Regions from separate parts of the Marinobacter sp. SS8-8 genome, predicted to be linked through region 2. Evidence: predicted binding sites of a transcription regulator. Region 2 holds the regulator's gene; each other region holds the start of a gene.

What was found. Region 2 encodes FliA, which starts transcription of late flagellar genes. Its sites were predicted from a motif close to CTAAAGTTTNNNNNNNNNNNGCCGNTAA; they were not measured.
Region 1: a site for FliA is predicted at 6,812-6,839, ahead of QPL96_RS01600 (methyl-accepting chemotaxis protein). Genes of this name have one in related genera too.
Region 3: a site for FliA is predicted at 1,915-1,942, ahead of QPL96_RS02610 (flagellin). Genes of this name have one in related genera too.

Annotation. Positions count from the first base shown of each region.
Region 1 is NZ_JASSVN010000001.1:372,567-382,567, reverse strand. Features, by position in the region: gene QPL96_RS01635 (acyl-CoA dehydrogenase) at 1-6, shown strand, start outside; gene QPL96_RS01630 (crotonase/enoyl-CoA hydratase family protein) at 59-838, shown strand; gene QPL96_RS01625 (alkane 1-monooxygenase) at 1,069-2,337, opposite strand; gene QPL96_RS01620 (hypothetical protein) at 2,520-2,780, shown strand; gene QPL96_RS01615 (hypothetical protein) at 2,872-3,153, shown strand; gene QPL96_RS01610 (alkaline phosphatase) at 3,415-4,998, shown strand; gene QPL96_RS01605 (alkaline phosphatase) at 5,010-6,725, shown strand; gene QPL96_RS01600 (methyl-accepting chemotaxis protein) at 6,952-8,592, shown strand; gene QPL96_RS01595 (hypothetical protein) at 8,661-9,026, shown strand; gene QPL96_RS01590 (23S rRNA (adenine(2030)-N(6))-methyltransferase RlmJ) at 9,089-9,928, shown strand; gene dctP (TRAP transporter substrate-binding protein DctP) at 9,966-10,001, opposite strand, start outside.
Region 2 is NZ_JASSVN010000023.1:33,018-43,018, reverse strand. Features, by position in the region: gene QPL96_RS17415 (protein phosphatase CheZ) at 1-442, opposite strand, end outside; gene cheY (chemotaxis response regulator CheY) at 463-846, opposite strand; gene QPL96_RS17405 (RNA polymerase sigma factor FliA) at 1,002-1,745, opposite strand; gene QPL96_RS17400 (MinD/ParA family protein) at 1,777-2,589, opposite strand; gene flhF (flagellar biosynthesis protein FlhF) at 2,689-3,981, opposite strand; gene flhA (flagellar biosynthesis protein FlhA) at 4,042-6,216, opposite strand; gene upp (uracil phosphoribosyltransferase) at 6,435-7,073, shown strand; gene QPL96_RS17380 (uracil-xanthine permease family protein) at 7,076-8,332, shown strand; gene QPL96_RS17375 (hypothetical protein) at 8,313-8,822, shown strand; gene flhB (flagellar biosynthesis protein FlhB) at 9,069-10,001, opposite strand, start outside.
Region 3 is NZ_JASSVN010000002.1:134,473-144,473, reverse strand. Features, by position in the region: gene QPL96_RS02615 (flagellin) at 40-1,644, opposite strand; gene QPL96_RS02610 (flagellin) at 2,030-3,607, shown strand; gene QPL96_RS02605 (flagellar protein FlaG) at 3,678-4,112, shown strand; gene fliD (flagellar filament capping protein FliD) at 4,363-6,354, shown strand; gene fliS (flagellar export chaperone FliS) at 6,391-6,789, shown strand; gene QPL96_RS02590 (argininosuccinate synthase) at 7,075-8,286, shown strand; gene QPL96_RS02585 (AraC family transcriptional regulator) at 8,379-9,413, opposite strand; gene QPL96_RS02580 (response regulator) at 9,777-10,001, opposite strand, start outside.

The DNA.
Region 1 (10,001 bases), on a different contig from region 2:
TTCTGATCTGAGGGGCGCGCCTCGCTGAAAAAAACAGACATTTTAAAAGGTAATTGAAATGGCTCTGGTTAACGTTGAAAAGAAAAATTACATCCTACTCATCGGGTTAAACCGCCCGGAAAAAATGAACGCCATGAACCGCGACATGTACCACCAGATCGCGGCGGCCTATTACCAATTGGAGAACGACCCGGATCTGCGAGTGGGGTTGTTGTACGCCGAAGGCGACCACTTCACCAGCGGCCTGCAACTGGACGACTGGGCCGGCGTGTTTGCCAACGGCAAAGGCATTGAACCCGGCGAGGGCGAACTCGATCCGTTCCACATCACCGGCGAGGGCCTCAGCAAACCCGTTGTCTTCGCCGCGCAGGGCATCTGCTTCACCTGCGGCGTTGAAATGATGCTCAACACCGACGTCCGCGTCGCGGCGAAAGGTACGCGCTTTGCCCAACTGGAAGTAAAGCGTGGCATCTTCGCCTGCGGTGGTGCCACCATCCGCCTGCAACGGGAAATCGGCTGGGCCAACGCCCAGCGTTACCTGCTGACCGGCGATGAGTGGAGCGCCGAGCAGGCGCACCAGTGGGGCCTGATTCAGGAACTGGTGGAACCCGGCGAGCAGTTCACCGTTGCGCTTGAAATCGCTGAGAAAATTGCCAAGGCAGCCCCTCTGGGTGTCCAGGGCAGTCTGAAATCCTCAAAGATCGCGGTCAGCGAAGGGCAGGAGATAGCGAAACAGCGGTTGTTCCCGGACCTTCAGCCGGTCATGGCCAGTGAAGACGTAAAAGAGGGCATTCAGTCTTTTCTGGAAAGGCGGGAAGCAGTGTTTAAAGGGAAATAGGAGCTTATTATTCATTAAGTGAGTTCTTTTTGAAACGTTCAAGCTAACCTGACACTTTCTCCAAAGTGAGAAGCGGCCGGCCGATTACTCCTTCCGGGAGTGTGCGCAGCAGGGATGCTGCGCTCAAGCCCCCATGGATGGGTTCACGGCGTCTCCCGGAAGGAGTAATCGGTTGGCTGCCTGCACAATACCAGGACGGCTGGGGCCAGAGTTGAAGCAGGCAGCGAGAATCAGGCGGCTTCGGAGTTTTCAGTATTGCGCCTGGCCTTAGCCTCGGCGGCGACCTCAGCTGCGTAGTCCGCATACTTGGCCATCAGATCCTCTTTCCGATCCGGATCCCAGTTGATCTTGCTCAGATCCCCCTCGTAGTGGTCAATCACCCGCTTATCCATGGTTTCATACCACCATTGCGGCAGGTAAGCCGGCAACAGCATCGACGCATAACCACCCGGCAACTGCGGCGCCTTCTCGAAATGCCTCAGGGCCTGGAAGCTGCGTTGTGGGTGGGCATGATGATCCGAATGCCGCTGCAACTGGTACAGGAACAGATTGGTCACAATATGATTGCTGTTCCAGCTGTGCTCCGGCTGGGTACGCTCGTACTTGCCGTTCTTGTCCTTCTGACGGAGCAGGCCATAGTGCTCAATGTAATTCACACTCTCCAGCAGGCTTGCGCCATACACCGCCTGGGCCGCCAGGAATGGTACTGCCCGTGGGCCGCAAACCAAGGTTGTCGCGCCAAAGAACCCGGCGCTCATGGCCCAGCCCTGCAACAACTCATTATCCAGGCTCCAGAAGCCCTTGCCTTTGCGGGCAAGCCGCGCCTTCTCAATCCTGATGGAGGATTTGATGCCACCCAGCACCGTACGGGGAAGGAACTTCCAGAAACTCTCGCCCATGCGGCTGCTGGCCGGATCCTCCGGTGTGGCCACCCGCTTATGGTGGCCGAAGTTGTGTTCGACAACGAAGTGGGTATACCCGGTGGGCGCCAGAGCCGCCATCGCCAACAGCTTGTTCAGTCTGTTCGATTTGTGACCCAGCTCATGGGCCGTGTTGATGCCTACGCCATTGATGGCACCAACGGTAAGCGTCAGGCCGATTTTATCGTCCAGGGGCGTATCCTTGCGGCTGGCCAGCCAGGCACCCATGAGGGTCATGGCGTACTGGGTCGGAATAAAGGCCTTCACGATCCGGTCGTAGTACTTGTCCCGTTCCAGGGTCTCCACTGCGGATTCCGGCGGGTTGCTCTGGTCCTCACCAATGGCCCTGTCCAGCGCCGGAATGATGCCGTGCACCAGAGCAGGGCCGGTCCAGGCCAGGGCTTTCAGTTTTTTGGGGGCCAGGGCGTAACCGGTCAGGGCCGCGAGCCCGATGCCCGGCAGGGCAGGGCCGAGTAACCACATATAGCGTTTCGGATCCTTCCAGTTGCCAGTGGAGCCGGATTCGGCGGGGGAAACGACATTATGCGATTCCGGGTTGTCGTGGGTCTTGGCGTTCATTGTGTTCTCCCGTTCGGTGCGCGTAATGTCAATTTATGTCGGACAATCTGGCAATGCAACGACCGTCCAGCAGAGCGGGGCAGCTTGGCGTAAAATGACAAATATCATTCTTTTGGCGAAATCCCGTTTTCTGAGCCAGACTTCGGGGAAAACAAGAATTCGACGGTAGTGAAGAATCAGCTATGCCAAATTTTCCCTCCACTCCCTCCACTACGGCTTCGTACTCAGTTCAGGGTATGCTTCAGGAGTATCTGGGCTCAGGGCAACTGACCGAGGTGGTTTACCGGGACAGCGCCGGCCAGATATGCACGGTGCACGATGTTATTCGTGAGCTTTGCAGTCGCGCAGGGCAGGATTTCCTGCTGCTCGGACGAGGCACCATGCTCCCGCTCGATCATGCCATCACCATTAATGGCCGGCTGCTGGCAGGCAGCACTGGCTAACCAAAGGGTAATCGCCGGGTAATTGCCTTTGGGCCGGGCCTCGCCGTACCCTGTTTCGCGTTGTAAATATTTATCAACAGAGGGATATGGTATGAACAAGCTCACGCTGGGTGCGCTTTTGGTGGTTCTGACACTGGGCCTTGCTGCCTGCGGTTCGGAGGACAACGAAGGCGTGGATGTCGAGCAGGCTGCGGACAACGCCGGAAACATGATGGAAGAGGCTGGCGATTCAGTCGAGGAAACCTACGAGGATGCTACTGGCCAGAACGAAAGCGTCATGGGAGAGTTACAGGAAGGAGCGGAAAACGCAGCTGAGGAGATGGGAGATGCCGCTGAGGAAGCGGGTGACAGGGTAGAGGAGGCTACTCAATAACTCTCCAATAACTCTCCGATAACTCTCCGATTTCCGCCGGCGCGCCTCTGTTTGCGCTGGCGGGTCCTGGTCATCAGCGTCCGGGGAGGAAAGTGAGTCGAATCTTTTGCGGCCAGACAACCTTAATGCCTGAGTAACACAAATGCAGGATTAACGTCATAACCAGCCCCTATCTTTTTAGCGGAGTCGATCCGGAATTCTGTTCGATGGACAGGTTGTACCGGAGTGGCAGACAACAACACCGTTGAAAGGATATGCGCTATGAATCTGGAAAGAGCGTTAATTTCCGTGGCGATCGGGCTGGCATTGTCCGCCAGTGTCGTCGCAGAGATACTACCGACCTCACAAAAGGGCAATATCTGGTTTATTAACGCCGCGGCACAGCTTCAGCAGAAGCTCTCCCTGAAGTCCTCGGATAAGGCGAAAAACGTCATTCTGTTTGTGGGCGATGGCATGGGGGTGTCCACCCTTACCGCTGCGCGCATTCTGGAAGGCCAGAGGCAGGGCAGTCCGGGCGAGGAAAATCTGCTGAGCTTTGAGAGTTTCCCCTTCACGACACTCGTGAAAACCTATAACACCGATGCCCAGGTTCCGGACTCAGCGGGCACCATGACCGCCATGATGTCTGGTTTGAAAACCGATGCGGGCGTGCTGGGCGTGGACGAGGATGTCCAGCGGGGTGATTGCAGCACGGTTGCAGGCAATGAAGTAGTAACCGCTCTGGAGCTTGCGGAAATCAAGGGTTTATCCACTGGTGTGGTCTCCACCGCACGCATTACCCACGCGACACCCGCCGCTGCCTATGCCAAATCGGCAGATCGCAACTGGGAAGACATTTCGGATATGCCTGCTGAAGCGGTTCAGGCCGGTTGCAAGGACATTGCCGATCAGCTGGTCAGTTTCGAGCAACTTCTGGAACAACGTTACGCTGGCGTGGATACCGATGGGATTGACGTGGTCATGGGCGGCGGCCGTCGCCACTTCCTGCCAAATGATGCCAGGTTCAACAGCCCGGATGCGCGATCCAGTGTCGAAGGCGACCGCACCGATGGCCGCAACCTGGTCACCGAGTGGCAGGCTCAGTATCCACAAGGCGTATACGTGTATGACAAGGCCGGTTTCGACAGCGTCAACGCCGCAACCACGTCCAGGTTGTTCGGCCTGTTCAACGAGTCGCACATGCAGTACGAGGCTGACCGTGGCAACGATGTTGCCGGTGAGCCGTCACTGAGTGAGATGACTGCCAAGGCCATTGATATTCTTGATAACAATGATAAAGGCTATCTGCTGGTCGTCGAGGCTGGCCGCGTTGACCACGCCCACCATGCCGGCAATGCGGCCAGCGCTCTGGCGGATACCATTGAACTGGCCGAAGCCGTAAAAGTGGCCGCGGATCAAACCAACCCGGAGGATACCCTGATTATTGTCACCGCTGATCACAGCCATGTGTTCACGATGGCCGGTTATCCGAAGCGGGGCAACCCGATTCTGGGCAAGGTGGTTAATGTTGGCGAGACGCAGCCGGCACTGGCCGCCGATGGCATGCCCTACACCACCCTGGGGTACGCCAACGGACTCGGTTTCCGTAATCTTGGTATGGAAACGGATTCAGACGTGGCCTACAGCCAGGCACCTAACGCCGGACGTCAGAATCTTACTGGCGTGGATACCACCACCACTGGTTATCACCAGGAGGCGCTGGTTCCGCTTGGTAGCGAGACCCATTCCGGTGAGGACGTCAGTCTGCATGCAAAAGGACCGGGTGCTCATCTGGCGCAGGGAACCATCGAACAAAGCACGGTTTTTCACCTGATCGACCAGGCTCTGGGCTTAATCGAAGAATAAGGAGCAAGGCAATGAACAAATTCTTTTACAGCGCACTGACGGCTTCAATGTTTGTCCTGACCGGGTGCACGGATGACGACGATAACAGCCCCGTGCAGCCAGCCGATGAGGCTGTGACCAGCCTTTCCTCGCAACAACTGGAAACGTCGCTGACCAACCCCTGGTTCCAGCAGGGCCAACAGGATATCGAAGCGGCGAAAGCGGCCTGGGCCGAGGTTACCGGTACCGTGGCCCCTGTCACTCAATCGGGCTCCCTGCAGGCGGCCATCGCCGATGCACGGGGCAAGGCAAAGAACGTTATCCTGTTCGTGGGCGATGGCATGGGCGTTTCAACCGTCACAGCAGCGCGTATTCTGGATGGCCAGAATCAGGGCAAGCCGGGGGAAGAGCATCAACTGAGCTTCGAGCGTTTTCCGTTCGCCGGTTTGGTTAAAACTTATAACGTAGATGCGCAAGTGCCCGACTCCGCTGGCACAATGACAGCCATGGTGTCTGGTGTAAAAACCGATGTAGGCGTGCTTGGCGTGGACGAGGACGTTAGCCGGGGCGATTGTGGTTCGGCCACGGGTAACGAGCTGATGACACTGACGGAGCTGGCGGAACTTGCTGGCAAGGCTACCGGGGTGGTATCGACTGCCCGTATCACTCACGCCACGCCGGCAGCCACCTACGCCAAGTCGGCAGATCGTAACTGGGAAGACATCTCCGATATGCCTCCCGAGGCAGTTACCGACGGCTGCCAGGATATTGCCGACCAACTGGTGAACTTTGAAGCAAACCTCGAAGCACGCACCGGCGCGGATATTGACGGCCTTGATGTGGTCATGGGCGGCGGCCGTCGCCACTTCCTGCCAAATGATGCCAGGTTCAACAGCCCGGATGCGCGATCCAGTGTCGAAGGCGACCGCACCGATGGCCGCAACCTGGTCACCGAGTGGCAGGCTCAGTATCCACAAGGCGTATACGTGTATGACAATGCCGGTTTCGACAGCGTCAACGCCGCAACCACGTCCAGGTTGTTCGGCCTGTTCAACGAGTCGCACATGCAGTACGAGGCTGACCGTGGCAATGATGTTGCCGGTGAGCCGTCACTGAGTGAGATGACTGCCAAGGCCATCGACATTCTGGATAACGATCCGGACGGGTTTTTCCTGACCGTCGAAGCGGGCCGCGTTGACCACGCCCACCACGCCGGCAGTGCCAATGGCGCCTTAACCGATACCATTGAACTGGCCGAAGCCGTAAAAGTGGCCGCGGATCAAACCAACCCGGAGGATACCCTGATTATTGTCACCGCTGATCACAGCCATGTGTTCACGATGGCCGGTTATCCCAAGCGCGGCAACCCCATTCTCGGTAAGGTGGTGAGCATTGGGGCGGAGCAGCCTGAACTGGCGTCGGATGATCTGCCATACACCACCCTGGGGTATGCCAATGGCCTCGGCATGCGCGACTATGGAAGCGAGACCGATGCGGACCGTACCTATGGCGACCCCATCAACGCCGGCCGAAAGGACCTGACCAACGTGGACACCACCACGCCGGGCTTCCACCAGGAGTCATTGGTGCCACTGGGCAGCGAGACACATGCCGGTGAGGATGTGGGCATTTATGCCAGGGGGCCGGGTGCCCATCTGGTAACGGGCACCAACGAGCAGAACATGATCTATCACATAATGGATTATGCCTCGGATATCAGCGGGGCTGCCAACCTGGCTGTGCGATAAATCCCGGGATTAATAGCTAAAAACGCGCTAAACACCGCAAGCCCGGCCCACTTGGTAACAGAGTGAGTCGGGTTTGCGGTTTTTTGTTTCAGAAACCCCTTTTCCTGCCGATAAGCCAGTTGAATACACTAAAGTATGAGTTATTAACTCACATCAATTCTTTAGTCTCCACGATGGCCTTAAATAACAAAATGTTGGCAGAAGCAACGATAAAGAAGAGGTTTCTATGGGGTTACTGGATCGGGCTTCAATACTATGGGGGGTGGCGGTTGCCGTTGTTCTTGCGATCATCAGTGCAGTGGTGGCGCCTTTGCTAGGCCTTGAACCGGCATCAATACTGGTTGGACTGGTGGTTGGCCTTGCAGCCGCCGCCGGCTTTCTGGTCATCCGGGTGCTGGAGCCTGCCGAACGCGGTCTCAGGGCTCTGGATAAGGGCACCCTGGCAGAAGATCATCCGCTCCGGGCCCATTGCCGGCAGCTGCTTTCCGATGCGAAAGCCGGGCGGGCTCTGGTGGAAACCCTCTCCGGAAGCGCGGACAGGAACGCTATTTCCGCCGCCCAGGTCTCCTTTGCCGCAGACCAGCTCAAGATCCGGCTGGACCGTCAGGTGGAAGAAACCGCCCAGATGGCCGATTACGCGGGCCAGATTACCGAGACCGTCCGGGAGTCCTCCGAGCAGGCGACCGATGCCGCCACCATGGCTCTCCAGAATAAGCAGGTCAGTACCGAGGGGCGCGAAGCGCTGGTCTCGGCCATCGATAGTGTGCGCGCGGTACACCAGCAGTCCGGTGAGAATCTCCGGCTGATCCAGGAGCTGAACGAGAAATCCAACAAGATCCAGGGCGTGACCGCCACCATTCAGGGTATTGCCGAGCAAACCAATCTGCTTGCACTCAATGCGGCCATTGAGGCCGCCCGTGCGGGTGATCAGGGCCGCGGATTTGCCGTGGTGGCGGATGAGGTGCGTCAGCTGGCGGGTCGCACGGCCCAGGCGACCGGTGAAGTGGCGGAAACCCTCGAGGAAATCCGTTCGGATACCACGCTGATTGTGTCCCGGATTGAAGACCTTGCCCGCAGTGTTGAGGCGGGGCTGACCTCCGTGGAGAGCGTGGGCGAGCGTCTGGAGCAGATCCGGGACCAGTCTGACCGGGTTCAGCAGCAGGTTGCCCGGATTGCTGAAATTGACCAGAACAACGAGCAGAGTCTGGCGCAGGTGTTCTCGGCCATTGAAACGGTACGGGACCAGATTTCCGAGAGCGATTCCAGCGTGGCATCTCTGGCAGAGCAGGCCGCCACATTGATGGAGCTGGCGGAAAAAGCCAATGCCTCCTTCGCACTGAACAGCGAGGCCAGTTATCACCGTCCGTTCTACGATCAGGCCAGGGCCGGTGCCGACCAGATTGGCCAGCTGTTCGAGCAGGCCATTCGTGACGGCAAGTTGTCAGAGAGCGCGCTGTTCGACAACAAACGAACACCCATCCCGAACACCCATCCGCCCAAGTATTCCAGTAGCTTTGACAAATTCACCGATCAATACCTGCCTGCGGTTCAGGAGCAGGTCAAGAATGCGCATGGGGCGATAGTTTTCGCCATTGCTGCTGCGCCGGATGGTTATGTGCCCACCCACAATCGGGATTTTGCCCACGCGCCGACCGGGGATCCGAAGGTGGACCTGGTCAGGAGCCGGAGCAAGCGACTGTTCAATGACCGGACCGGCATCCGTTGTGGTACGCACACCGAGAACATGCTGCTGCAAACCTACCGGCGGGACACTGGCGAGATCATGCACGATCTGTCCGTGCCTATCTACGTGAATGGTAAGCACTGGGGTGGCTTCCGTCTTGGTTACCGTCCGGACAATCACTGACCGGCCTGGCGTTTCCGGCCCGGGATGCTGTGATAGACTCCGGATAACCGTTCAACAGGAGCCTTGCCTTGACTGAGTCGGAATTTATCCCCGCCGATCCGGATCCCGCCTCCCGCAGGTCAGACCCGGCCCGTAACCTGGCCGTTGTGGTTTACATACTTCAGGCGCTGTCGTTTTTCCTGGGGGGCATCACGGGTCTGGTGGGTGTGATCATCAACTATGTCAAACTGGATGATGTGCGCAACACCTGGGTAGAACACCATTTCCGCTGGCAGATCCGCACCTTCTGGATTGGCCTGCTGTGGACGGTGATCGGCGTTGTCACCACGCCGCTGATTATCGGCTGGTTTATTCTCCTCGGCGTTTCGATCTGGATTATCTACCGGATCGTCAAAGGGGCCCTGGCACTGAATGATGGCAGGGCGCCTGTCTGAAAGGGCCGGCTGCAGGCAATCCTGCGGCTTGACAGGCGCGATCTGACCATTCAGGAAGCACTATGCTCAGCTATCTACACGCCTTCCACGCCGGAAACTTTGCCGATGTCCAGAAACATGCGGCGCTGACTCTGGCCCTGGCAATGATGCAGGCCAAGAAATCCGGCATTGCCGGCTTTGATACCCATGCCGGCAGTGCCATCTATGACTTGCGCAGTGAAAGAGCCCGGAAAACGGGCGAAGCGGACAGCGGTATCCAGAAACTCTGGAAGGCCCGGGAACAGTTGCGATCGGAGGACTGGCGGCCGGTGCTGGATGTTATGGCACAGTTCAATGCCGGAAGCGGAGAACTGACGGTTTACCCGGGGTCACCTGCCTGGTTTCGGCATTTTCTCCGGGCCGAAGATGGTCTGACCCTGTTTGAGCTCCATCCCGCTGAAGGTGAACAGCTGGCGGACTGGGCGTCTGCTGGCCGGGCCCGCGTGCTAAGGCAGGATGGCCTGGCGGGCCTTCTCAGGCAGTTACCTCCGAAGCAGCCTCGCCTGCTGGCACTGATTGATCCATCCTATGAAATCAAGTCCGATTACCGGGATGTTGCCGAAACTATGGGGAAAGCGTGGCAAAAGTGCCGGCATGGGGTCTATCTTGTCTGGTATCCGGTACTGACCAGTGGTCTTCACGAGCAGTTGAAAGACGCTGTCAGGGCCACCGCTGTCCGTAAGGTGCTGTGCAGTGAGGTGCATCTGCGAACGCCACCGGAGCGGGGCATGACAGGCTCTGGGCTTCTGGTGATTAATCCGCCCTGGGGATTTGATACCCGGTTGTCGGCGATGATGAATGATATTGCCGGTCCCGATGCCCTGAATCTGTCTCATGGAGTCGGGTGGCTGGTGCCTGAATAGCCCGGCCGGTTGAGCTGAAGGACCCGTTCCGCTTTATCTACGAATTAACGGCTTCGAACTCCTCAATCAGCTG
Region 2 (10,001 bases):
GGCGAAATTCCGCCGGCTGCATTTCCCTGCGGCGCAAGCGTTGCCACTCGTCCCGCAAGGCTGCCGCCTCGTCTCTCAATGCATTGGCCACTGGCATGGTTGCCTCGACCAGGTCCATGGTCCGGTTGGCCGCCTCACCGGTCATGTGTACCACGTACTCGAGACGGTCAGAGGCATCTGTCATTTTTGACAGCACTTCCTGTTGTTCCGCGTTTCGGGGATCTATCTGAAAGTTCCGGATCGCTTCGTGCAGGCTTCGGGTCAGTCGCCCGACTTCGCGATACAGGCTTTGATCCCTGACTTCGCTGAGCTCATTGATCAGGGTCATGGCTTTGGCATATTCACCGGCATCAACGCTTTCAGCCAGTTCGGCTGCCTGACGCCGGAGCTTTTCCGTCACCTCTGGCTCAAGGCCCCGATGATTCTTTTTGCTATCGCTCATGAGAGCCATCCGATCTCTGGTTACTGGATTCTTTCAAAGATTTTTTCAATTTTTTCCTTGAGCACCGCAGCAGTAAACGGCTTGACAACATAGCCATTGACGCCTGCCTGGGCAGCGGCAACAATCTGGTCCCGCTTGGCCTCTGCGGTCACCATCAGCACCGGCAGGGTTTTCAGGTTCTCGTCAGCCCTCACGGCCTTGAGCAGATCGAAACCGGACATGCCCGGCATATTCCAGTCAGTTACCAGAAAATCATATTTCCCGCTTTTGAGCATCGGCAGCGCCGTGTTGCCGTCATCGGCTTCATCGGTATTGGTGAAACCAAGATCACGTAGCAGGTTCTTGATAATCCGTCGCATTGTGGAAAAATCATCCACAATGAGAATTTTCATGTTCTTGTCCAATGGGACCTCCAGTTAGTAACACCCGGAATTCGTTTGACCTTTCGAGTCTAGCAGGCCGCTGTTTCAACCGCTTATTGTCTGATCTTTGCTTCGGTTGTAAAGCATCGGTTACCAAAAACTACAGTCTGCCCCGCCGCGGACACACAAAACAGTGATCAGTTGCCCGTATCCTGGCGCCAGTCCGATAAACGCCCCCGAAGTCGCAAGGCCGCCTGGCTGTGAATCTGGCTGACCCGGCTTTCACTGACGCCGAGCACCGCACCGATTTCCTTGAGGTTCAGCTCGTCCTGGTAATACAGGCTCAACACCAGTTTTTCCCGCTCCGGCAGTTCCTCTATAGCCTCGGCGAGACTGCGGCGGAACGCGTCGGACGAGAGCCCTTCGAGCGGATTATCCCGTGGCTCTGTCTGTTCTATCGGCAGTTCGCCGGATTCATTGAGCTCATCGAGACTAAAAAGCCGGCCGCTGTTGGAGTCAGAGAGGTAGGTATGGTACTCGGCCAGCCCCATGCCCAGTTCTTCAGCCACTTCCAGATCCTGGGCCTCCCGGCCGAGACGATCTTCAACGGCCTTGATAGCCTGGGAAATACGACGGGCATTGCGGTGCACGGAACGGGGAACCCAGTCGCCCTTGCGGATCTCATCCACCATGGCGCCACGAATCCGGATGCCCGCGTAGGTCTCGAAGGTTGCACCCCTGGTGGCGCTGTAGCGTTGAGCCGCCTCGAGCAGGCCGATCATTCCGGCCTGCATCAGGTCATCAAGCTGCACAGAGGCTGGTAGCCGGGCCATCAGATGAAGGGCAATTTTCTTGACCAGGGGCGCGTGCTCCTCAACGAGCTGGGAAGGCTTCTGCGCGCCTGACTGGTTATAGATTCCGAGGTTTTTCGCCAATGTCATGTATCCGGTTTTTTGTTTGACTGGATCTGATTCAGACTTCGACGAGCCGCTCCACAAAGAATTCCAGGTGCCCGCGGGGAGAGGAAGGCAGCGGCCAGTTGTCAACTTTTTCCGCCAGCGCCTTGATCGCCAGGGAGGCTTTTGCCCTGGGATAGGCATCCAGCACTGCCCGCTGCCGCTGAACCGCTTTTTTCACGGCTTCATCGTAAGGCACCATACCGACATATTGTAGTGCCACATCCAGGAAGCGCTCGGTGACCCGGGTCAGTTTTTCAAACAGGTGCCGGCCTTCCTGCTCATTTCTCACCTGATTGGCAAGAATGCGGAAACGGTTGGTGCCGTAATCACGGTTCATAAGTTTGATCAGGGCATAACAGTCGGTGATGGAGGTGGGCTCGTCGCACACCACCAGGAGCAGCTCCTGGGAGGCTCTCAGAAAGCTCACCACCGATTCGGAAATGCCCGCGGCGGTGTCTACGATCAGAACATCGATCTGGTCACCGAGTTCGCTGAACGCGTTGATCAGCCCGGCATGCTCCATGGGGCTGAGCTGGGTCATTCGCTGGGTACCGGAGGACGCCGGTACAATCTTGATGCCACCGGGGCCATCGACCAGAACGTCCTTGAGATCACAGTCACCCGCCAGCACATCCTGAAGGTTCCGGTTGGCGGTAATGCCGAGCAGTACATCGATATTGGCCAGCCCGAGGTCGGCATCAAGAAGCACGACCCTCCGGCCTTTCTGGGCCAGGGCAATCCCGAGGTTAACCGACACGTTACTCTTGCCGACTCCACCTTTTCCGCCGGAAACTGCAATCACCTGTACCGGTTGCGCTTTGCTCATACTGTTTTTTGTCTCTCGCCACGTTTAGCCAGGTGCTGTCTTTTCGGACACTCTCTGCCGGTCTGCCCGGTATCACTGTCCGGTCCCAGGCGCGCTCTGTCAGGCCCCTTCTGCGACCGCCTGCTGTTTCTGGAGGATTTTAAGCCGCTCCACGGCCAGCCGCACCAGCGGAACCGCTTCTGCGTGGTGCAGGTCTTCGGGAATCTTCTGCCCGTCTGTGTAATAGGCTACCGACAGGCCGGTTTCCATCACAAAGCCGAGAGACTCGCCAAGTGTCAGGGCCTCGTCGACCTTGGTCATCACGCAGCCCGCAAGATTTGCCATCTTATAGCAATGCCAGACGGATTTCATGATGCGCGGCTGACTGGTGGCCGAAACGACCAGGTGCGTCTTTATATTGTGATGGCTGCGCGCCAGTTCCGCCAGTTGTTCCTGGTAGCCTTTGTCCGCACTGGTCAGGCCGGCAGTATCAATCAGTACCAGATGGCGGCCTGACAACTCGTCCAGGATATCATCCAGGCTGTGGCTCTCGTCGACGACCCGCACTGGAACGTTCAGAATGCGACCGAAGACAAACAACTGCTCATGCGCCGCTACCCGATAACGGTCAGTGGTGACCAGGGCCACAGAATCGGCACCATGGCTGAGCACATACCGCGCCGCGAGCTTGCCAATGGTGGTGGTTTTACCCGAGCCAGTTGGCCCCACCAGGGCAAAGACGCCGCCCTGATCCAGCCATTCCAGGCGGGAAGTCCGTACGCCGGTGCACAACATTTTAAGGGATTGCTTCCAGCCATCCTCCAGGCGCCCGGCCTTGTGGCGGCGGGAAATTGACCCCGCCAGATCGCTACCGAGACCGAACTCCTGAAGCCGCTCGGCCAGTCTCTGCTGAACCGCACTGGTTGCCGGCACCTCAGGCTCCGGCTTACGGCCCTGCATCAGGTTCTTCAGGGAACGGATCTCCGCGCGCATCTGGGCCAGCTCATCGGAATAACCTTGCCGTGGCGCTTGCACCAACGGCTCAGGCTCATCAAAGCCGGCACCCAACGATTCCTGCACCGCAGAAAACGACGTACCTGCATAGCCGGCCCCCTGGGCGGCCCGCTTTTCCCGAACCTCGCGGATTCGCTCCCGGGACCGGCCGAGCTCGTCCTCAAGACGACGCTGCTGGTCCGCCTGCATCTCTGCCAGGCGGGAGCCGTTGGTGGCCTCCTGCGCCTGGTCGCCCAGTCGCTGGCGCGCCATGTTTTCGTCATAGTCCAGCGCCGTCACAATTTCGATGCCACCGTCAACCCGGCGGTTGGAAAGGATTACGGCGTCCGGCCCCATCTGTTCGCTGACCTGCTTGAGTGCCTCTGCCATGGTCCTGGCAAAAAACCGTTTTACTTTCATAATGCCTCTTCCTCCACCGGCAACGCCGTGCCGGCGCTGTCCGCTCTGTCATCCGCGCCGTTACTGGCCAACGGACGCCACGATTGTGATCTGTTTGTTATCCGGGATTTCCTGGTACGAGAGCACATGCAGGCGCTCTACCCCGTAGCTGGCAAATTTCGCCAGCACCGGGCGCAGAGGCCCGGAGACCAGCAGAATGGCCGGCTTTCCCAGCATTTCCTGGCGCTGGACGCTCTCCTTAAGGGAGCGCTGGAGCTTTTCAACCATGTTCGGCTCCAGAACCAGGCCGATGTCTTCCTGTCCGCCGGATTGTTGACTCTGCTGAACAGACTTCAGCAATAACTGTTCCAGATCCGGGTCCAGGGTGATTACCGGTATCTCCGATTCGTTGCCGCAAATGCTCTGGACGATCATCCTGCGCAGGGACTGGCGGGCGGCCGTGGTCAGCAGCTTCGGATCCTGGTTCTTGGGGTGCACGTTCACGATGGCCTCGGCGATAGACCGCATATCCCGAACCGGAACCTCCTCCTTCAGGAGGTTCTGCAGCACTTTCAGCAACAAGCTGATGGAAACAGTCGTGGGTACCAGCTCTTCGGCGAGCTTGGGCGAAATCTTTTCCAACTGGTCCAGCCACTTCTGGACTTCTTCGTGCCCCAGCAATTCGTGGGCATGCTTCTGTAGCACCTGATTCAGGTGGGTAGCCACGACCGTGCTGGCGTCCACAACCGTATAGCCGAGGGTCTGGGCCTGATCCTTCTTGTCCGGCTCGATCCAGCTGGCATCCAGGCCAAACGCCGGATCCTTGCCTTCAATCCCTTCCACTTTTCCGAATACCTGCCCGGGATCAATGGCAAGCTCCCGGTCCGGGTGAATTTCCGCCTCGGCAATGGTCACACCCATCAGCGTGATGCGGTAGACGTTGGGCATCAGATCGAGATTGTCGCGAATGTGAACCGAGGGCATCAGAAAGCCCAGATCCTGGGACAGCTTTTTACGCACACCCTTGATGCGGCTGAGCAGTTGGCCACCCTGGGACTTGTCCACCAGCGGAATAAGCCGATACCCCACCTCCAGGCCCACGATGTCCACAGTGGCCACATCGTCCCAGCCCAGCTCTTTGGTTTCACCCGGCGCCGGCAGTTGACGGCCCTGGTCGGAACCGGCGTCACCGCCCGGCGGAAGATCGCGGCCAGCCGGACGAGGCGCACCCCCGGCCCGCCCCGGATATACGCCTTCGTCTTCTACCGTCTGGCGCTGATGTTTCCAGATATACCAGGCGGCACCCGCGGCCAGGGCACCCAGGCCCAGGAAGGCTACGTGGGGCATGCCCGGAATCAGGCCAAGGATGATCAGGATGGCGGCGGCAATTGACAGTGCCTTGGGCGCACTGAACATCTGCTGAAGGATCTGCCCACCCATATCCTGGCTGGAAGTAACCCGGGTAACCATGATGGCGGCAGAGGTAGACAGCAGCAGCGACGGGATCTGCGCCACTAGGCCGTCACCGATGGTCAGCAGCGCATACCGCTCCATGGCCAGGCCAAAATCCAGGCCGTGCTGGAGCATGCCAATGGCGACCCCGCCAATTATGTTAATCGCAAGAATCAGCAGGCCGGCAATGGCGTCGCCTTTCACAAACTTGGAGGCACCGTCCATGGAACCATAGAAATCAGCCTCCTGGGCGATCTCCGCCCGGCGATGCTTGGCCTCCTCCTGATTGATCAGACCGGCGTTCAGGTCAGCATCAATCGCCATCTGTTTGCCAGGCATGGCATCCAGCGTAAAGCGGGCGCTCACCTCGGACACCCGTCCGGCGCCCTTGGTCACCACCAGGAAGTTGATGATCATCAGGATCGCAAACACCACCAGACCAACGGCATAGTTACCGCCAATCAATACCGCGCCAAAGGATTCAATAACCTTACCGGCGGCATCCCCCCCCTCGTGGCCGTTCAACAGCACGATCCGGGTAGACGCCACGTTCAAGGCCAGGCGCAACAGAGTCGCCACAAGCAGCACGGTCGGGAAAGACGCAAACTCCATGGGCCGGAGGGCGTAGACACACACCAGCAGGATGACGATCGACAGGGTGATATTAAAGGTAAAGAACACGTCCAGCAGGAAGGCGGGCATGGGTAGAATCATCATGCCCAGCAACCCCATCAACATGACGGGCACGCCCAGATTGCCCCGCGTCAGGGTTTTGACGTTATTAAGGACCAAAGCTCTGTCCATACCGGAAACTTCTCCGTTTAACTGCGCCTGCAAGCGGTATAAGGTCGGGATTCTGACGCCGGGGCGTCGTTCGTGAGGGTTACCGCAAGATCCGTACCACGGCCGGGGGAATTTCACGCTAAGCATTGCTCCGCCGCCTGACTCGCCTAGCCAGATACGGTATCCTTGCGCCATTTAATTGAGACACCGAAACCACAATCAGACACACAGGTGACCCCATGCCAATCCACGAGGTAAAACACCCGCTTATCCGCCACAAGCTCGGCCTGATGCGCCGCGCGGATATCAGCACCAAGAATTTTCGTGAGCTGGCACAGGAAGTCGGTGCCCTGCTGACCTATGAAGCCACCAAGGATTTCAACCTCCAGGAAAAGACCATCAATGGCTGGGCCGGCCCGGTGACGGTGGAACAGATCCATGGCAAGAAAATCACCATTGTTCCGATTCTTCGTGCGGGCCTTGGCATGCTCGACGGTGTACTCAGCCTGATCCCGGTCGCCCGGGTAAGCGTTGTCGGCCAGATCCGAGACGAGGAAACCCTGGAAGCCAGCACCTATCTGGAAAAACTGGTTGGTGAGCTCGACCAGCGCATGGCACTGATTGTCGACCCGATGCTGGCGACCGGCGGCTCCATGATTTCCACCATCGACCTGCTCAAGAAGGCGGGCAGCACCGAGATTCGGGCCCTGGTTCTGGTCGCCGCTCCAGAGGGTATTGAAAAGGTCCTGGAGAAACACCCGGATGTGTCTGTCTACACGGCCTCAGTTGACGAACGCCTGAACGAGAAAGGCTATATCCTTCCGGGTCTCGGCGATGCCGGCGACAAGATCTTCGGCACCAAGCAGAAGGACGCTTGAGCATGCAGGGCCCTATCAACGATCCGGTCTGGAAACAGGTGATCGCGGGTTCCCAGATGCTGTTGGTGGCCTTCGGCGCCCTGGTTCTCATGCCACTGATTACCGGGCTGGACCCCAACGTTGCCCTGTTCACCGCCGGTCTGGGCACCCTGATTTTCCACCTGGTCACCGGCGGCCAGATTCCCATCTTCCTGGCCTCCTCCTTCGCCTTTATCGCGCCGGTTATTGCCTCCAAGGGCCGGTTTGGCATGGAACAAACCCTCGGCGGGCTGATGGCTGCGGGCATCCTCTACATTATCCTGAGCGGGCTGGTTCGCCTCAGGGGCACCGGCTTTGTACGCCGTCTTTTGCCTCCGGTCGTTATCGGCCCTGTGATCATGACCATCGGTCTCGGCCTGGCGCCGGTTGCCGTTCACATGGCCTCCGGGCGCACCGGTGATGGCGCTACCCAGCTGATTCCGCACGACACCGCCATCTGGATCGCCATGATTTCCCTGGCGGTGACCATTATCATGTCGGTGTGGGCCCGGGGCATCTTCCGGCTGATTCCGATCATGTTCGGGGTCATTACCGGTTATATCCTCTCCGCCTTCGCCGGCATCGTCGATACCACACCGATTCAGGAAGCGGCCTGGTTTGCCGTCCCCAACTTTGTTGCGCCGGCGTTCAGTTGGGGTGCTGTTCTGTTCATGATTCCGGTTGCCATCGCCCCGGCCATCGAACACATCGGCGACGTACTGGCCATCGGCAACGTCACCCGCAAGAACTACCTGGAAACACCCGGCCTGCACCGCACCCTGCTGGGTGACGGCCTGGCCACCAGCGCCGCTTCCCTGCTCGGCGGCCCGCCCAACACGACCTACTCGGAAGTCACCGGCGCGGTCATGCTGACCAGGAACTTCAACCCGAAGGTGATGTGGTGGGCCGCCTGCATTGCCATCGCCCTGGCCTTCATGGGCAAGTTCGGCGCAGCCCTGCAGAGTATTCCGGTGCCGGTCATGGGTGGTATCCTGTGCCTGCTGTTCGGTTCCATCGCGGTGGTTGGCCTTAACACACTGATCCGCCATCAGGTGGACCTGTCACAGTCCCGCAACCTGGTTATCGTGGGTGTCACCCTGGTGTTCGGTATTGGCGGCATGGTTCTGGGGAATCTGGAAGGCATTGCGCTGAGCGCGGTGGCTGCCACCACCCTGAACCTGGTGCTGCCCGGCAGCCACGAGGCCTGGGGAAGAGCCATTTATGAGCAGAAGACCGACTGACAGCTCCGGCATCAGCTTCACTGCCCTGTATACCGGTGCCGTCTGGCACCGGCACGGGCTCTCTGACGACACCCTCGCCACCAGGAAGGGCCGCTGGCTGTACCGACTGATGACCCCGTTCGAGGCCGCCATTGGCGGCAACATCCGGACATTCCTGCTCCAGCGCCACCTGATCCTGGATCATCTGATTGACCAGGTGATCCAGGATCAGGGCATTACCCAGGTTCTGGAAATCGCCTGTGGCGCCGAGGGGAGCCGATGGTTCGGGTTATCGAGACTAGCTGCTGAGTTTGACGGCGGGTTTGTTCACCTAGCCTGCCAGATTTTGGGGGTGGCGGGTGTACGGGAAGACTTTCCAAAACCCGCTCCTTGCGGCACATCCCTGTGGCGCTTGAGCTCCGCCATCCATGGCTCCGCACAGTTTTGGAAAGCCTTCCCGCACACCCGCCGTCAAACTTCAGAGATATATTCACACATCGCAACACTTTGACTCTAAAGACGTAGGTTGAGGACCGAACAAAATGGTGGGATTACGACTTCGCCTAACCCTACGACTCTAACGATATCCGAAGGGTTCAAACGTGGGTTTGCGGGCGGGCCTCCCAAAAATGTTGGAGGCCAAGGATGGCCGGAAACAAGCGCACATGGACGTGCTCGTAGCGGTTTTTGGGAGGCCTGCCCGCAAACCCACAAACCCACAAACACCATAATCCTCAGGCTACTAAACGAACCAAACTCAAACATCCCGCCTTAAGTCAGAAGGAATCGGAAAATCAGGCATACCGGGCTTCGGTCCACGCCCCTTACGGAACTGACGAAGCTGGAAGACATAGGCGAGCACCTGGGCAATCGCCATATAAAGGCCGTCGGGAATCTCCTCGCCGATATCGGTGTTGTGGAAAACCGCCCGGGTCAGCGGGGGCGTGCGCAGGATTTCGACTTTGTTCTCGCGGGCGATTTCCATGATCTTGAAGGCAATCTCGTCGGCGCCCTTGGCCACCACTACCGGAGCGCCCATCGCCTTCTGATCGTATTTCAGGGCCACCGCATAATGGGTCGGGTTGGTGATCACCACGTCTGCCGAGGGCACGTCCTGCATCATCCGGCGCTGGGCCATCTCGCGCTGGAGCTGGCGAATCTTGCCCTTGACTTCCGGCTTACCCTCAGTGTCCTTATGCTCATCCTTCACTTCCTGCTTGGTCATCCGGAGTTTTTTCTGGTGATCGAAGATCTGGAAAGGCACGTCAATCATCGCAATGATGATGGTGGCGCAGGACAACAGGAAGAAACTCCAGCCAAGGGTCCAGAGCACGTGCTCCATCGCCGGCACCACCGACTCTTCGGAAATACTGAGCAGGTCTTCGGTGCGCAGGTTGAGGATCAGGATGGCCACGGCCATGACCAGGCCGACTTTGGCAATGGCTTTGACCAGCTCGATCAGGGAACGCATGGAAAACATGCGACCCAGGCCCTTGACGGGGTCCATGCGATTGAGTTTTGGCGCTACCGCTTTGCCGCTGATCAGCAAACCGCCAATGCCGATGGAGCCGAACACGGCGGCAATCAGGAGCATGACCAGGATGGGTGCGAGCGCCCAGGCGGCTTCCTTGGCGGAAGCCAGCAGTTCGACGCTCATGTGCCGGGTGTCAAAAATGGCGGAGCGTTCGAT
Region 3 (10,001 bases), on a different contig from region 2:
GCCCGACCGTTTCGATTCCTCAGTTCAGGTTAAGCGACGTTATCCCTGCAGCAACTGCAACACCTGCTGCGGCCTCGCGTTGGCCTGGGCCAGTACCGACAGGCCGGCCTGCTGGAGAACCTGGGTTCGGGCCAGTTCGGCGGATTCCGCGGCGAAGTCGGCATCCTGAATCCGAGAACGAGCTGCGGTCAGGTTTTCGGACGTGGTGCCAAGATTGGCGATGGTAGTCTCAAAGCGGTTTTGGATAGCACCGAGGTCTGCCCGAACGCTGTTAATGGATTGCAGTGCAGAGTCCATGGCGAGGAGGGCCTTGTTAGCACCTTCGATTGTGGAGATATCGACTGTCGCAACGTTCTGCGTCTTGTCAGCGTTCAGAAGCGCTTGATCGAAGCCAATAATGTCGCCGCCTCCGTTAATAGTTACGTTATCGAGTGACTGCAAGGTGACTTCACCTCGGTAAAGAAAACTATTGGATACGGAGGCATCCGTGTTGGCTGTCTGGTCGAAGCCATCCTGGAAAATTGATACAAGGCTAGAGGCTGCTCCTGTATTAGTGGTGTCGCCTTCCGTTATCGACATGGTTTCGTCAATGTCGATATTTCTGCCGTCTTTTGCGCGGAGTACCAACTGCCCAGACGTATCAATTTCTGCGCGAACACCTGTTTGGCTGCTAAATTCGTTGATTGCGGCTTCAGCGTCCGCCAGAGAAATCCCATCACCAGTATCTAGCGTAGTCTCGAGGACTTTTACACCATTGATGTCGATGCTGTAAGTTGCCGTGTCGCCCTCAGCTGCAGGGTCTGTAAAGGTGGCGAGGGAGTTGCTGCCGGGGCCAACCCCAGTGAAACTTTTCTCTGTTTCGGCGAGTGCGCTCACACCATCGAGTGCACTACCATTAATGGCTGCGGCCTTTGCATAGGCGCTGTCAGCTTCTTGGCCAGCGAGCGTTCCTGCGAACCGTGTTGAGTCTGCCACTACGGTTCCGTTGATGATGACGGAGGTGCCCGTCGCCGCGCCACTAACACCGGTTGAGTCGGTGACACCAGCTTGAGCAGCGCCATTCGAGCCGCCGGTTGCCGTACCCAATGTCTCCGCGCCGGTTCGCGCAACTTCACCCGCGACGTCCACTACCGAGCCAATCTGGTTGGCCTTGGTGCCGTCAATGGAGACGCCGATGGTCTGGTTGGCATTTGCGCCAACCTGGAATTGTTGAGTGACATAACTGCCGTCAAGAATCCGCAATCCGTTGAATTCAGTTTCGGAGGCAATCCGGTCGATTTCTTCGATCAGTTGGGACACTTCGGCCTGCAGGGCTTTCCGATCCGAGCCGGAGTTGGTGGCGTTAGCAGATTGGACAGCAAGTTCTCTGATGCGCTGGAGGGCATTGGCGGATTCGCCCAGCGCACCCTCAGCAACTTGGGACAGTGAAATGCCATCGTTGGCGTTCCGGATGGCCTGATTGAGACCTTTCACCTGGCTGGTGAATCGCTCGGAGATGGCGAGTCCGGCGGCATCGTCCTTCGCAGAGTTAATTCGCAAACCCGAAGACAGGCGCTGCAGCGTAGTATCGGCTTCCCGCTGTGACGTATTGAGATTCCGCTGTGCATTCAGCGAAGCAATGTTGGTGTTAATGATCTGAGGCATATCAATTCTCCCTGCTAAGAAGTGCCGGAAGCCTGGTGCCCGATCTTGAAGGGGAACCCTTGCCGGCTGAAATTCGTTAACTTGCCGTTTTGCAGGGTGATAAGCGAAGGGTGTGCCAGTTTTCAGTATTTTTACTCAGGAGACTGTTTCTAAAAGAATTTCTATTACCGGTATCCATATACGGGGCCTTTAACGCGCCAAAGTGCTGCCGCTGGAAAAGGAACTGAATTGCCGGTTTTACATTTGTTAACAAAAACGCTAGTTTTTTTTCTAAAGCAATCGGATGTAGCGCCGTTATTTGAGGTAACAGGGCGGCGCTTCCAAACTGAAAACGGGCGCCAGACCTTTTCCATGAAGTAATGACTTCCGTCGAAGGAGAAGCAATATGGCTCTCAGTATCAACACTAACGTTGCGTCACTGTCTGCACAAAATCAGTTAAACAATTCTCAGAAGTTAAACGATCAGGCGCTGGAGCGTCTGTCCTCCGGTTTGAGGATCAACTCCGCGAAAGATGATGCTGCGGGCCTGGCAATCTCTACGCGTTTTCAGGCTCAAATCTCAGGCCTGAATGTGGCTCAGCGCAACGCTAATGACGGGATTTCTCTGGCGCAGACTGCTGAGGGCGCGCTTGGTGAAGTCACGAATTCTCTTCAGCGAATCCGCGAGCTTTCTGTTCAATCAGCCAACGCAACCAACAGCGCCTCAGATCGCCAAGCGCTGCAGGAAGAAGTGAGTCAGTTGGTAAGCGAAATTGAACGGGTTGCCACTACAACCGAGTTCAATAACACCAAGCTTTTGAATGGCAACTTTACTGCCCAACAGTTCCAGGTAGGAGCCAATGCCAATCAGACCATCAATGTTACTGTCGATGGCGCACGGACAACGCAGATTGGCTCAATTGTAAACGAGAAAGGCACGAACACGGTTTCAGGTGTAGCAACAATTGCCACAGCAGGTACAGCTGAAACAACCGCTGACACATACGCTGGTGTTGACTCCAACCCGATTGATGGCACCAACGTGACAATAAACGGCACTAACATTGTTTCGTCATCAGATTTTACTGGTGAGTTGGCCAGGGGCGAAACCAATGACAGCGCATTTGCGAAGGCAGCTGCAATTAATGCAAGTGATGCTGGCGTTAGCGCCGTTGCATCTAACACTCAAACTATCAGCGTTGGCTCCGCAAATGCTGTAAGTTTTGGTGCCGATGAGGCAGGAGACACCGCAACCTATGCTCTGGCGATTAACGGTGAGAACGTGTTTTCTCAAGATCTTACCTTCGCCAGCCAAACAATTTCCGCAACGGACATTCAAAATGCGGTAAACGCAAAATCAGATACAACAGGAGTTACTGCTTCGTTCAATGCCACCACCAACGAATTGACTTTTACCAACGCATCCGGTGGCAATATTGAGCTGAAAGAAACAGTAAGCGGGGTTGCTGATGGCGGTACAGGAACGGCTGACCCTCTGGATTCCATTCTGACGACTGGTGGTGCGGCGACAGTAACCGCTGGCGATAATACTGCCACTTTCAGGGGTGACATTACGCTGCAATCCAATGAGCTGGTTAATATAACTGCCGGGGCCGCTGTTGTTGGATTCGATGCTACATCTCAGAATATTCTGAATGTCGATACTACCAAGTCAGTGGCGACTGTCGATATCTCAACCGTAGCTGGTGCCAATGAAGCCATATTGGCTATTGACGCCGCTCTTGACAGCATCAATAGTTCAAGGGCTAAGCTGGGTGCGGTCCAAAATCGGTTTGAGTCCACTATTTCTAACATTGCATCCACCGCGGAAAACCTCAGTGCCGCTAACAGCCGCATCCTGGACGCAGACTTTGCCGCTGAAACTGCGAAGCTGTCCAAGTCCCAGGTATTGCAACAGGCCGGCATCTCCGTCCTGGCCCAGGCCAACGCCCGTCCGCAGCAGGTTCTGTCCCTCCTGCAGTAAGGGGCTAGCGGTAACAGCCGGAACCTTCGGGTTCCGGCTTAACGCCGTTTGAGGATAGCGAGGTAAAGCTATGAATGACGTTAACCTGAACAGCCCGGATCTGAAGCTGGTTCGTACCAGTGAGCAAGCACCGGCTCGGGCAATTTCGTCATCTCAGTCCGAAGGCAGGAATGCCTCCGACCTTGCTGGTTCGTCTGCCGCGGTCAACCAGACTCAGAATTCCCAGGTAACTTCAGAGGCGTCAAAAGCTGAGAAGCTGCAGGCTCGGAACGAAGCTACACGGGAGCAACTGGATGATGCGGTTAGTCAACTGAACGATTTTGTTCAGAATGTGCAGCGGGATTTGCAGTTTGAGGTGGATAATGAACTTGGTCAGACGATCGTGAAGGTCGTTGATCAGTCGACCAAAGAAGTCATTCGCCAGATTCCGGATGAACTAGCATTGAGGTTGGCAGAAAACTTGCAGCAGGATGAGCCGCTGACGTTGTTTAACATCAAAGTGTGAGGGTATGCCGCTTTTACTTTGATGAGAATGACGGTATTTCAGCACCGCCTTACCTTCTAGGGTTTGGCGGTGTTTTCGTTTTGGGTGCGAGTTTGAAAATGGGGTCAGAAGAAGGCTTTCTTCTGACCCCGGGCCACTCCCGATTGTTACGCGGTGTTACAAATCGGCGTGAGAAAAAGGCAAAGTTTTGCCGCCTTTTGCCGATAAACTGATCAGAATCGGGTTTTGCCCCCCTTGAGGAGGTATGAGCATGGCAAACATATCATCGTTGGGTCTTGGTTCAGGCGTTCTGAACTCGGATCTGGTAGATCAGCTGGTGCAGGCAGAGCGCGCGCCTACTGAAAACCGGCTGACTCAAAAGACAGAACAGACCCAGGCTCTCATTTCCGCCTATGGAAAGCTGCGCAGCGCCGTTACCGAATTGCGGTTGCCCATGCGCCAGCTCAGTGCCCCGGACAACCTCAAGGCCTTTTCCGCCAGTTCCTCCAATGAAGACATCGCGGTATCCGTGGACAGCACCAGGGCCAGCCGGGGCACCTACAGCGTGGCGGTGACCAGCCTCGCCGGTGCGCAGGCGCTGGCTTCCCGCGATGTGTTTGCCGACCGCGATGCAACCAGCGTCGGGCAGGGGGCGATGACTCTGAATGTTGGCGACAAAACCACGAACCTCACCATTGATAGCAGCAACGACACGCTTCAGGGGCTGGCGAATGCCATCAATGATGCCGACGCCGGCGTGTCGGCGGGTGTGATTGATACCGGCAACGGTTTCCAACTGGTTCTTTCCGCGGATGAGACTGGTACCGCCAATGCCGTCAGTATTTCTGTATTGGGTGACACGGTTGGAACCGATACCGATAACCTGGGGTTGTCGCGCTTTGCCTTCAATACCGGAATGGATGCGGATTCCGGTCTGCGCGAAACCATTGCTGCTTCAGATGCGGTTATGGAAATCAACGGTGTGGAAGTTACCCGTTCCACCAATAGCTTTGAGAACGTGATTGATGGGCTGACGTTTGATATTGCCGCCACAGGCTCTTCCATTATCAAGGTTCAGCAGGATTTTGGTGCGGTTGCGGATCGGGTTCAGGGCTTTGTCGACAAATTCAACAGCCTCCAGTCCACGATCGATAGTCTTGCCGGTTTTAATTCCGAGGCGGGCGTGGGCAGTTTGTTGACGGGCGACAGCACCGTACGGTCGATTCAGAACCAATTGCGCCAGGTGCTGACCCGCGTTGTGCCGGGTCTGGAAAATTCCAGCGTTCGCAGTCTGGCGGATGTGGGCATTACCACCAACTTTGAGACCGGCGGTCTGGAGTTTGACCGGGCGAAGTTTGAAGAGCAGCTCAAGAATAATCCGGATGATGTTACCGCTTTGTTTGCGGAGCGGGGGCGCACGACAGACGGCCAGGTTGAGTTTGTGCGCAGTGGTCTTGATACTGCCCCGGGTAAATACGGCATCAACATTACCCAGGCGGCAACGCAGGGTTCTCTTGTCGCCGGTAGCGCGCTTGCAGATGGCATTGCGATTGATGGAGCGAACGATGAACTCTCGTTTCAAGTCAATGGTGAGACGTCCGTTAGTCTGCTGTTGACTCAGCAAACCTACGCCTCTGCTCAGGATTTGGTGGATGAGATTCAGTCCCAGCTGAATAGCAATAATGCCCTGAATGCGGCAGGCACGTCCGTACAGGTTGAGCTTGATGCGAGCGGCAATCTGAACTTCAGGTCTGCGAAATACGGGAGCGAGTCTTCGGTATCCCTCACTTCGGCGGAAAATCCGGCCACTTTCGGCCTGGATTCTGTTTCGACTTCTTTGGGCGTCGACGTGGCTGGCACTATTGACGGCCGAACTGCCGAAGGCGATGGGCAGGTCCTGTTCCTTGGGAGCGGTAACGGCGGTGCTTCCGGCCTGCAGGTCCGTATACTTGGGGATCAGACCGGAAATCGAGGTTCGATCACGTTTGTTGAGGGTGTTGCCGAACGCACCGTGGATCTGGTGACCAGCTTTGTGGGCGCCGACGGCGTGATCGAATCGCGTACCGAAGGCCTGAATCGGGAACTTGAGCAGATTCAGCAGAACCAGACCCGCCTGGAAGAACGAATCGCAGCTTATCGTGAGCGCTTGGTCAGCCAGTTCACTGCTGCTGACTCCCTGATTTCCCGGCTCAGCAGCACCCAGGATTACGTAAGCCAGCAACTTGCCGCGCTTGCACCCCAAAACAACCGGAACAACAACTGACCGGTCCGGTCCGGTTGGCGAACAGAGAGGTCTAGCATGAACGGTTTACAGGCATACCAGCGGGTAAACACCCAAACCAGCATCACCGATGCGGATCCTCACAAGCTTATCCAGCTGCTTTATAACGGGGCTCTGGAACGCATCAACATGGCGAAGGCCCGCATGCAGGCGAAGGATTATGAAGGCAAGGGTAAGCTGATCACCAAGGCTATCGAAATCATTGGCGGTCTTCGCAGCTTCCTGGACTTTGAAAAAGGTGGCGATCTGGCGGTTCGGCTGGAAGGGCTCTACGACTATATGGAGCGCACGCTGTTCGAGGCGAATGCCAAAAACGATGTCGCCAAGCTGGATGAAGTCGCCGATTTGCTTCGTGCCATCAAGGAGGGCTGGGATGGGATTCGGGAAGAGGCTGTTGGGCAGCAGCAGGCTGTTTGAGGCGACGAATCCGCTGCTCTGAACATGGGTCATGAAGAGGGGGTCAGATGAAAACTTCATCTGACCCATGTTCACCTGATCCTTGGTTTGCGTTATCCCCCGGCCCAATAGCCATTCCCGCTGCAGTTCCGTACAATGTGCGCCTTATTTCGATCAAGAAATTGAGGTATACCCCGGGGTGAGGCTAAATTGGGGTCAGATGAAGTTTTCATCTGACCCCGCCTTCACTCTCACTCTGGGTTCATCCTCCGTTTCCATCCATTCTGTTCAGTCTGGAGCAAGGGCATGTCTGATATCAAAAAGGTGGTGCTGGCCTATTCCGGTGGCCTGGATACTTCCGTCATCGTTCGGTGGTTGCAGGATACCTATAACTGTGAGGTGGTGACCTTCACCGCCGACATCGGCCAGGGCGAGGAAGTGGAACCGGCACGCGCCAAGGCCGAGGCGTTGGGCGTGAAGGAAATCTACATCGAGGATCTGCGCGAGGCGTTTGTGCGCGATTACGTGTTCCCGATGTTCCGCGCGAACACCATCTACGAGGGTGAGTACCTGTTGGGTACATCCATTGCCCGCCCGCTGATTGCAAAGCGTCTGATCGACATCGCCAATGAAACGGGTGCAGATGCCATCTCTCACGGCGCTACCGGTAAGGGTAACGATCAGGTTCGTTTTGAGTTGGGCGCCTATGCGCTCAAGCCCGGTGTAAAGGTGATTGCGCCCTGGCGGGAGTGGGATCTGAACTCCCGCGAGAAGTTGCTCCAGTACTGTGACGAGCGCAATATTCCGGTGGAGAAGAAGAAGGGCAAGAGCCCTTACTCCATGGATGCCAACCTGCTGCACATCTCCTACGAAGGCATCAATCTGGAAGACCCCTGGGCGGAAGCCGAGGAAGATATGTGGCGCTGGAGCGTTTCTCCGGAAACGGCACCAGACACGCCGACTTACGTTGAGCTGACCTATGAGAAGGGCGACATTGTTGCCATCGACGGCCAGGAGATGAAGGCGCATGAAGTGCTGGAAACCCTGAACAAGGTTGCCGGCGCGAACGGTATTGGTCGCCTGGATATCGTCGAGAACCGCTACGTGGGCATGAAGTCCCGTGGCTGCTATGAAACCCCGGGTGGCACCATCATGCTGCGCGCCCACCGCGCCATTGAGTCCATCACCCTGGACCGCGAAGTCGCACATCTGAAAGACAGCATCATGCCGCGCTACGCCGAGGTGATCTACAACGGTTACTGGTGGTCGCCGGAGCGTGAGGCGCTGCAGGCGCTGATCGACCAGACCCAGAGCTATGTGAACGGCACGGTTCGACTGAAGCTCTACAAGGGCAATGTCGATGTGGTTGGCCGTAAGTCTGAGGATTCCCTGTTTGACGAGAAGATCGCCACCTTCGAGGAAGATCAGGGTGCGTACAATCAGAAGGATGCGGAAGGCTTTATCAAGCTGAATGCTCTGCGGCTTCGGATTGCGGCTGGCAAGGGTCGCAAGCTTTAGGGCGTGAAATTGGGGTCAGATGAAAATGGGGTCAGAAGAAAAGTTCTTCTGACCCCATTTTCATCTGACCCCGTTTTCAGCGATCCCCGGGGTCAGGCCCCTGATTCCCCGACTTGGTTCCCGCGAAATTCTCCGGGCGTCTTCCCCGTTACCGCCTTGAACTTCCGGTGAAACGACGTGGTTTCACTGTATCCCAGCCTTAGTGCGATATCCGGAATGGCCAGCTCGCTGTTGCGGAGATAGTCTTCGGCCATTTTTTGCCGCACTTCATCCAGCAGTTTCTGATAGGAAACGCCTTCCTGGCTAAGTTTCCTCTGCAGGGTTCGGCTGGTCATACCCAGGTCTTCTGCCACCATGTCCTGTCGTGTAATGCCGTGCATCAGTTGCTGCTGGATGCTGTGGCGCACTTTTGATCTCAGGTCGCTGTCAGTGTCCAGGGAGGCCAGTTGGCTCAGAGCATGGGCTTCCAGGGTTTTTCGGAGCAGGGGGTCTGGCTGCCGCAGACGGGTTTCCAGCAGAGCCTTTTTGAGGGTAATGCTGTCTTCATCGGCAGAAAAAGTGACTTGACACTGCCATCTTTCCTGATAAGCCTGTTCGAGTTCCGGGCCGGGAGAGGTGCGACGGAGTTGTATGGAGCTGGGTGACGCCTCGTGATCGTCCGCCAGCCAGCGAGCGTAGTTCACCCAGGAGGCAAATACGTTATCTACCAGCTGTGGCCGGACTACGGGATCAGTGTAGTTGCAGTTCCAGCTTAGCTTGATGTCGTCCCCTTTCATGGCAAGGCTGGTGGTGCCCATGTCCCCGACCAGTTTCTCAAAGGGCGCAATCCTTGCCACCGCCTCGCCCAGGGTGGCGCAGCTCATGGTGATGTAGCCCAGGACGCTGTAGGAACCAGGCTGTACAAAATCGCCAGTTTCCAGCCCGAGGATCGGGTTACCGGAGTGTTCGCACAGCAGGTGAATGAAATCCTGAAACTGCTCACCGTTAATGCGGCCGTCGTCCGTGTCCAGAAGATTTGGGTCCAGGCCGGCTTTGGCGAACAGTTTGTTGATATCAACGCCGGCAGATTCAGCAGCACGAGCATACTGGCGCAGGGCGGCGACGGAGGCAGTTCCAAGGGTTTTCATGGTTACAGCGCTGTTTTTGGAGTCTTATAGCTGGAGTATAACGGAACTGGTGCCGAAGCGTCTGGAAGGAAAAATAAAAAGGCCAGCTAAAAAGCTGGCCCAAAAAACAAGGAAAGAACGAAAGTGCCTGAAAAATTCGTTGATCCGGTGGATCTCACTCCCCATATGGCGGCGGAGGTACTGCGCGGCCCCTCCGCCATGGGGGATACTGCTTGAATCCACAATTTCAGAATAAGCCGCCCGCCTCGACCTGTCTGTTTGTGAAGTGTGTATCAGTGTTACTGACTGTGAAGGCGGGGTCAGATGAAAATGGGGTCAGATGAACTTTTCATCTGACCCCATTTTCATCTGACCCCAAGTTCGCTATGCCGTCGCTCCGATCTCCGGTGCTGTTTCGGTAAACCGCCGTGTATCATACGCATCCACCAGCCCCTGCACCGCGGCCCGCTCCATATCCTGTATCGAGGGCGTGCCATTCTGGGCGTCGGCCTTGCAAAGCACCATGCCTGCTTCCACGGAGGTATACCCGGCAGTGGTTTTCAGGGCCTTGTGGTTAATTCCATCGAACACGCGCCGGAAGGCGGTGGT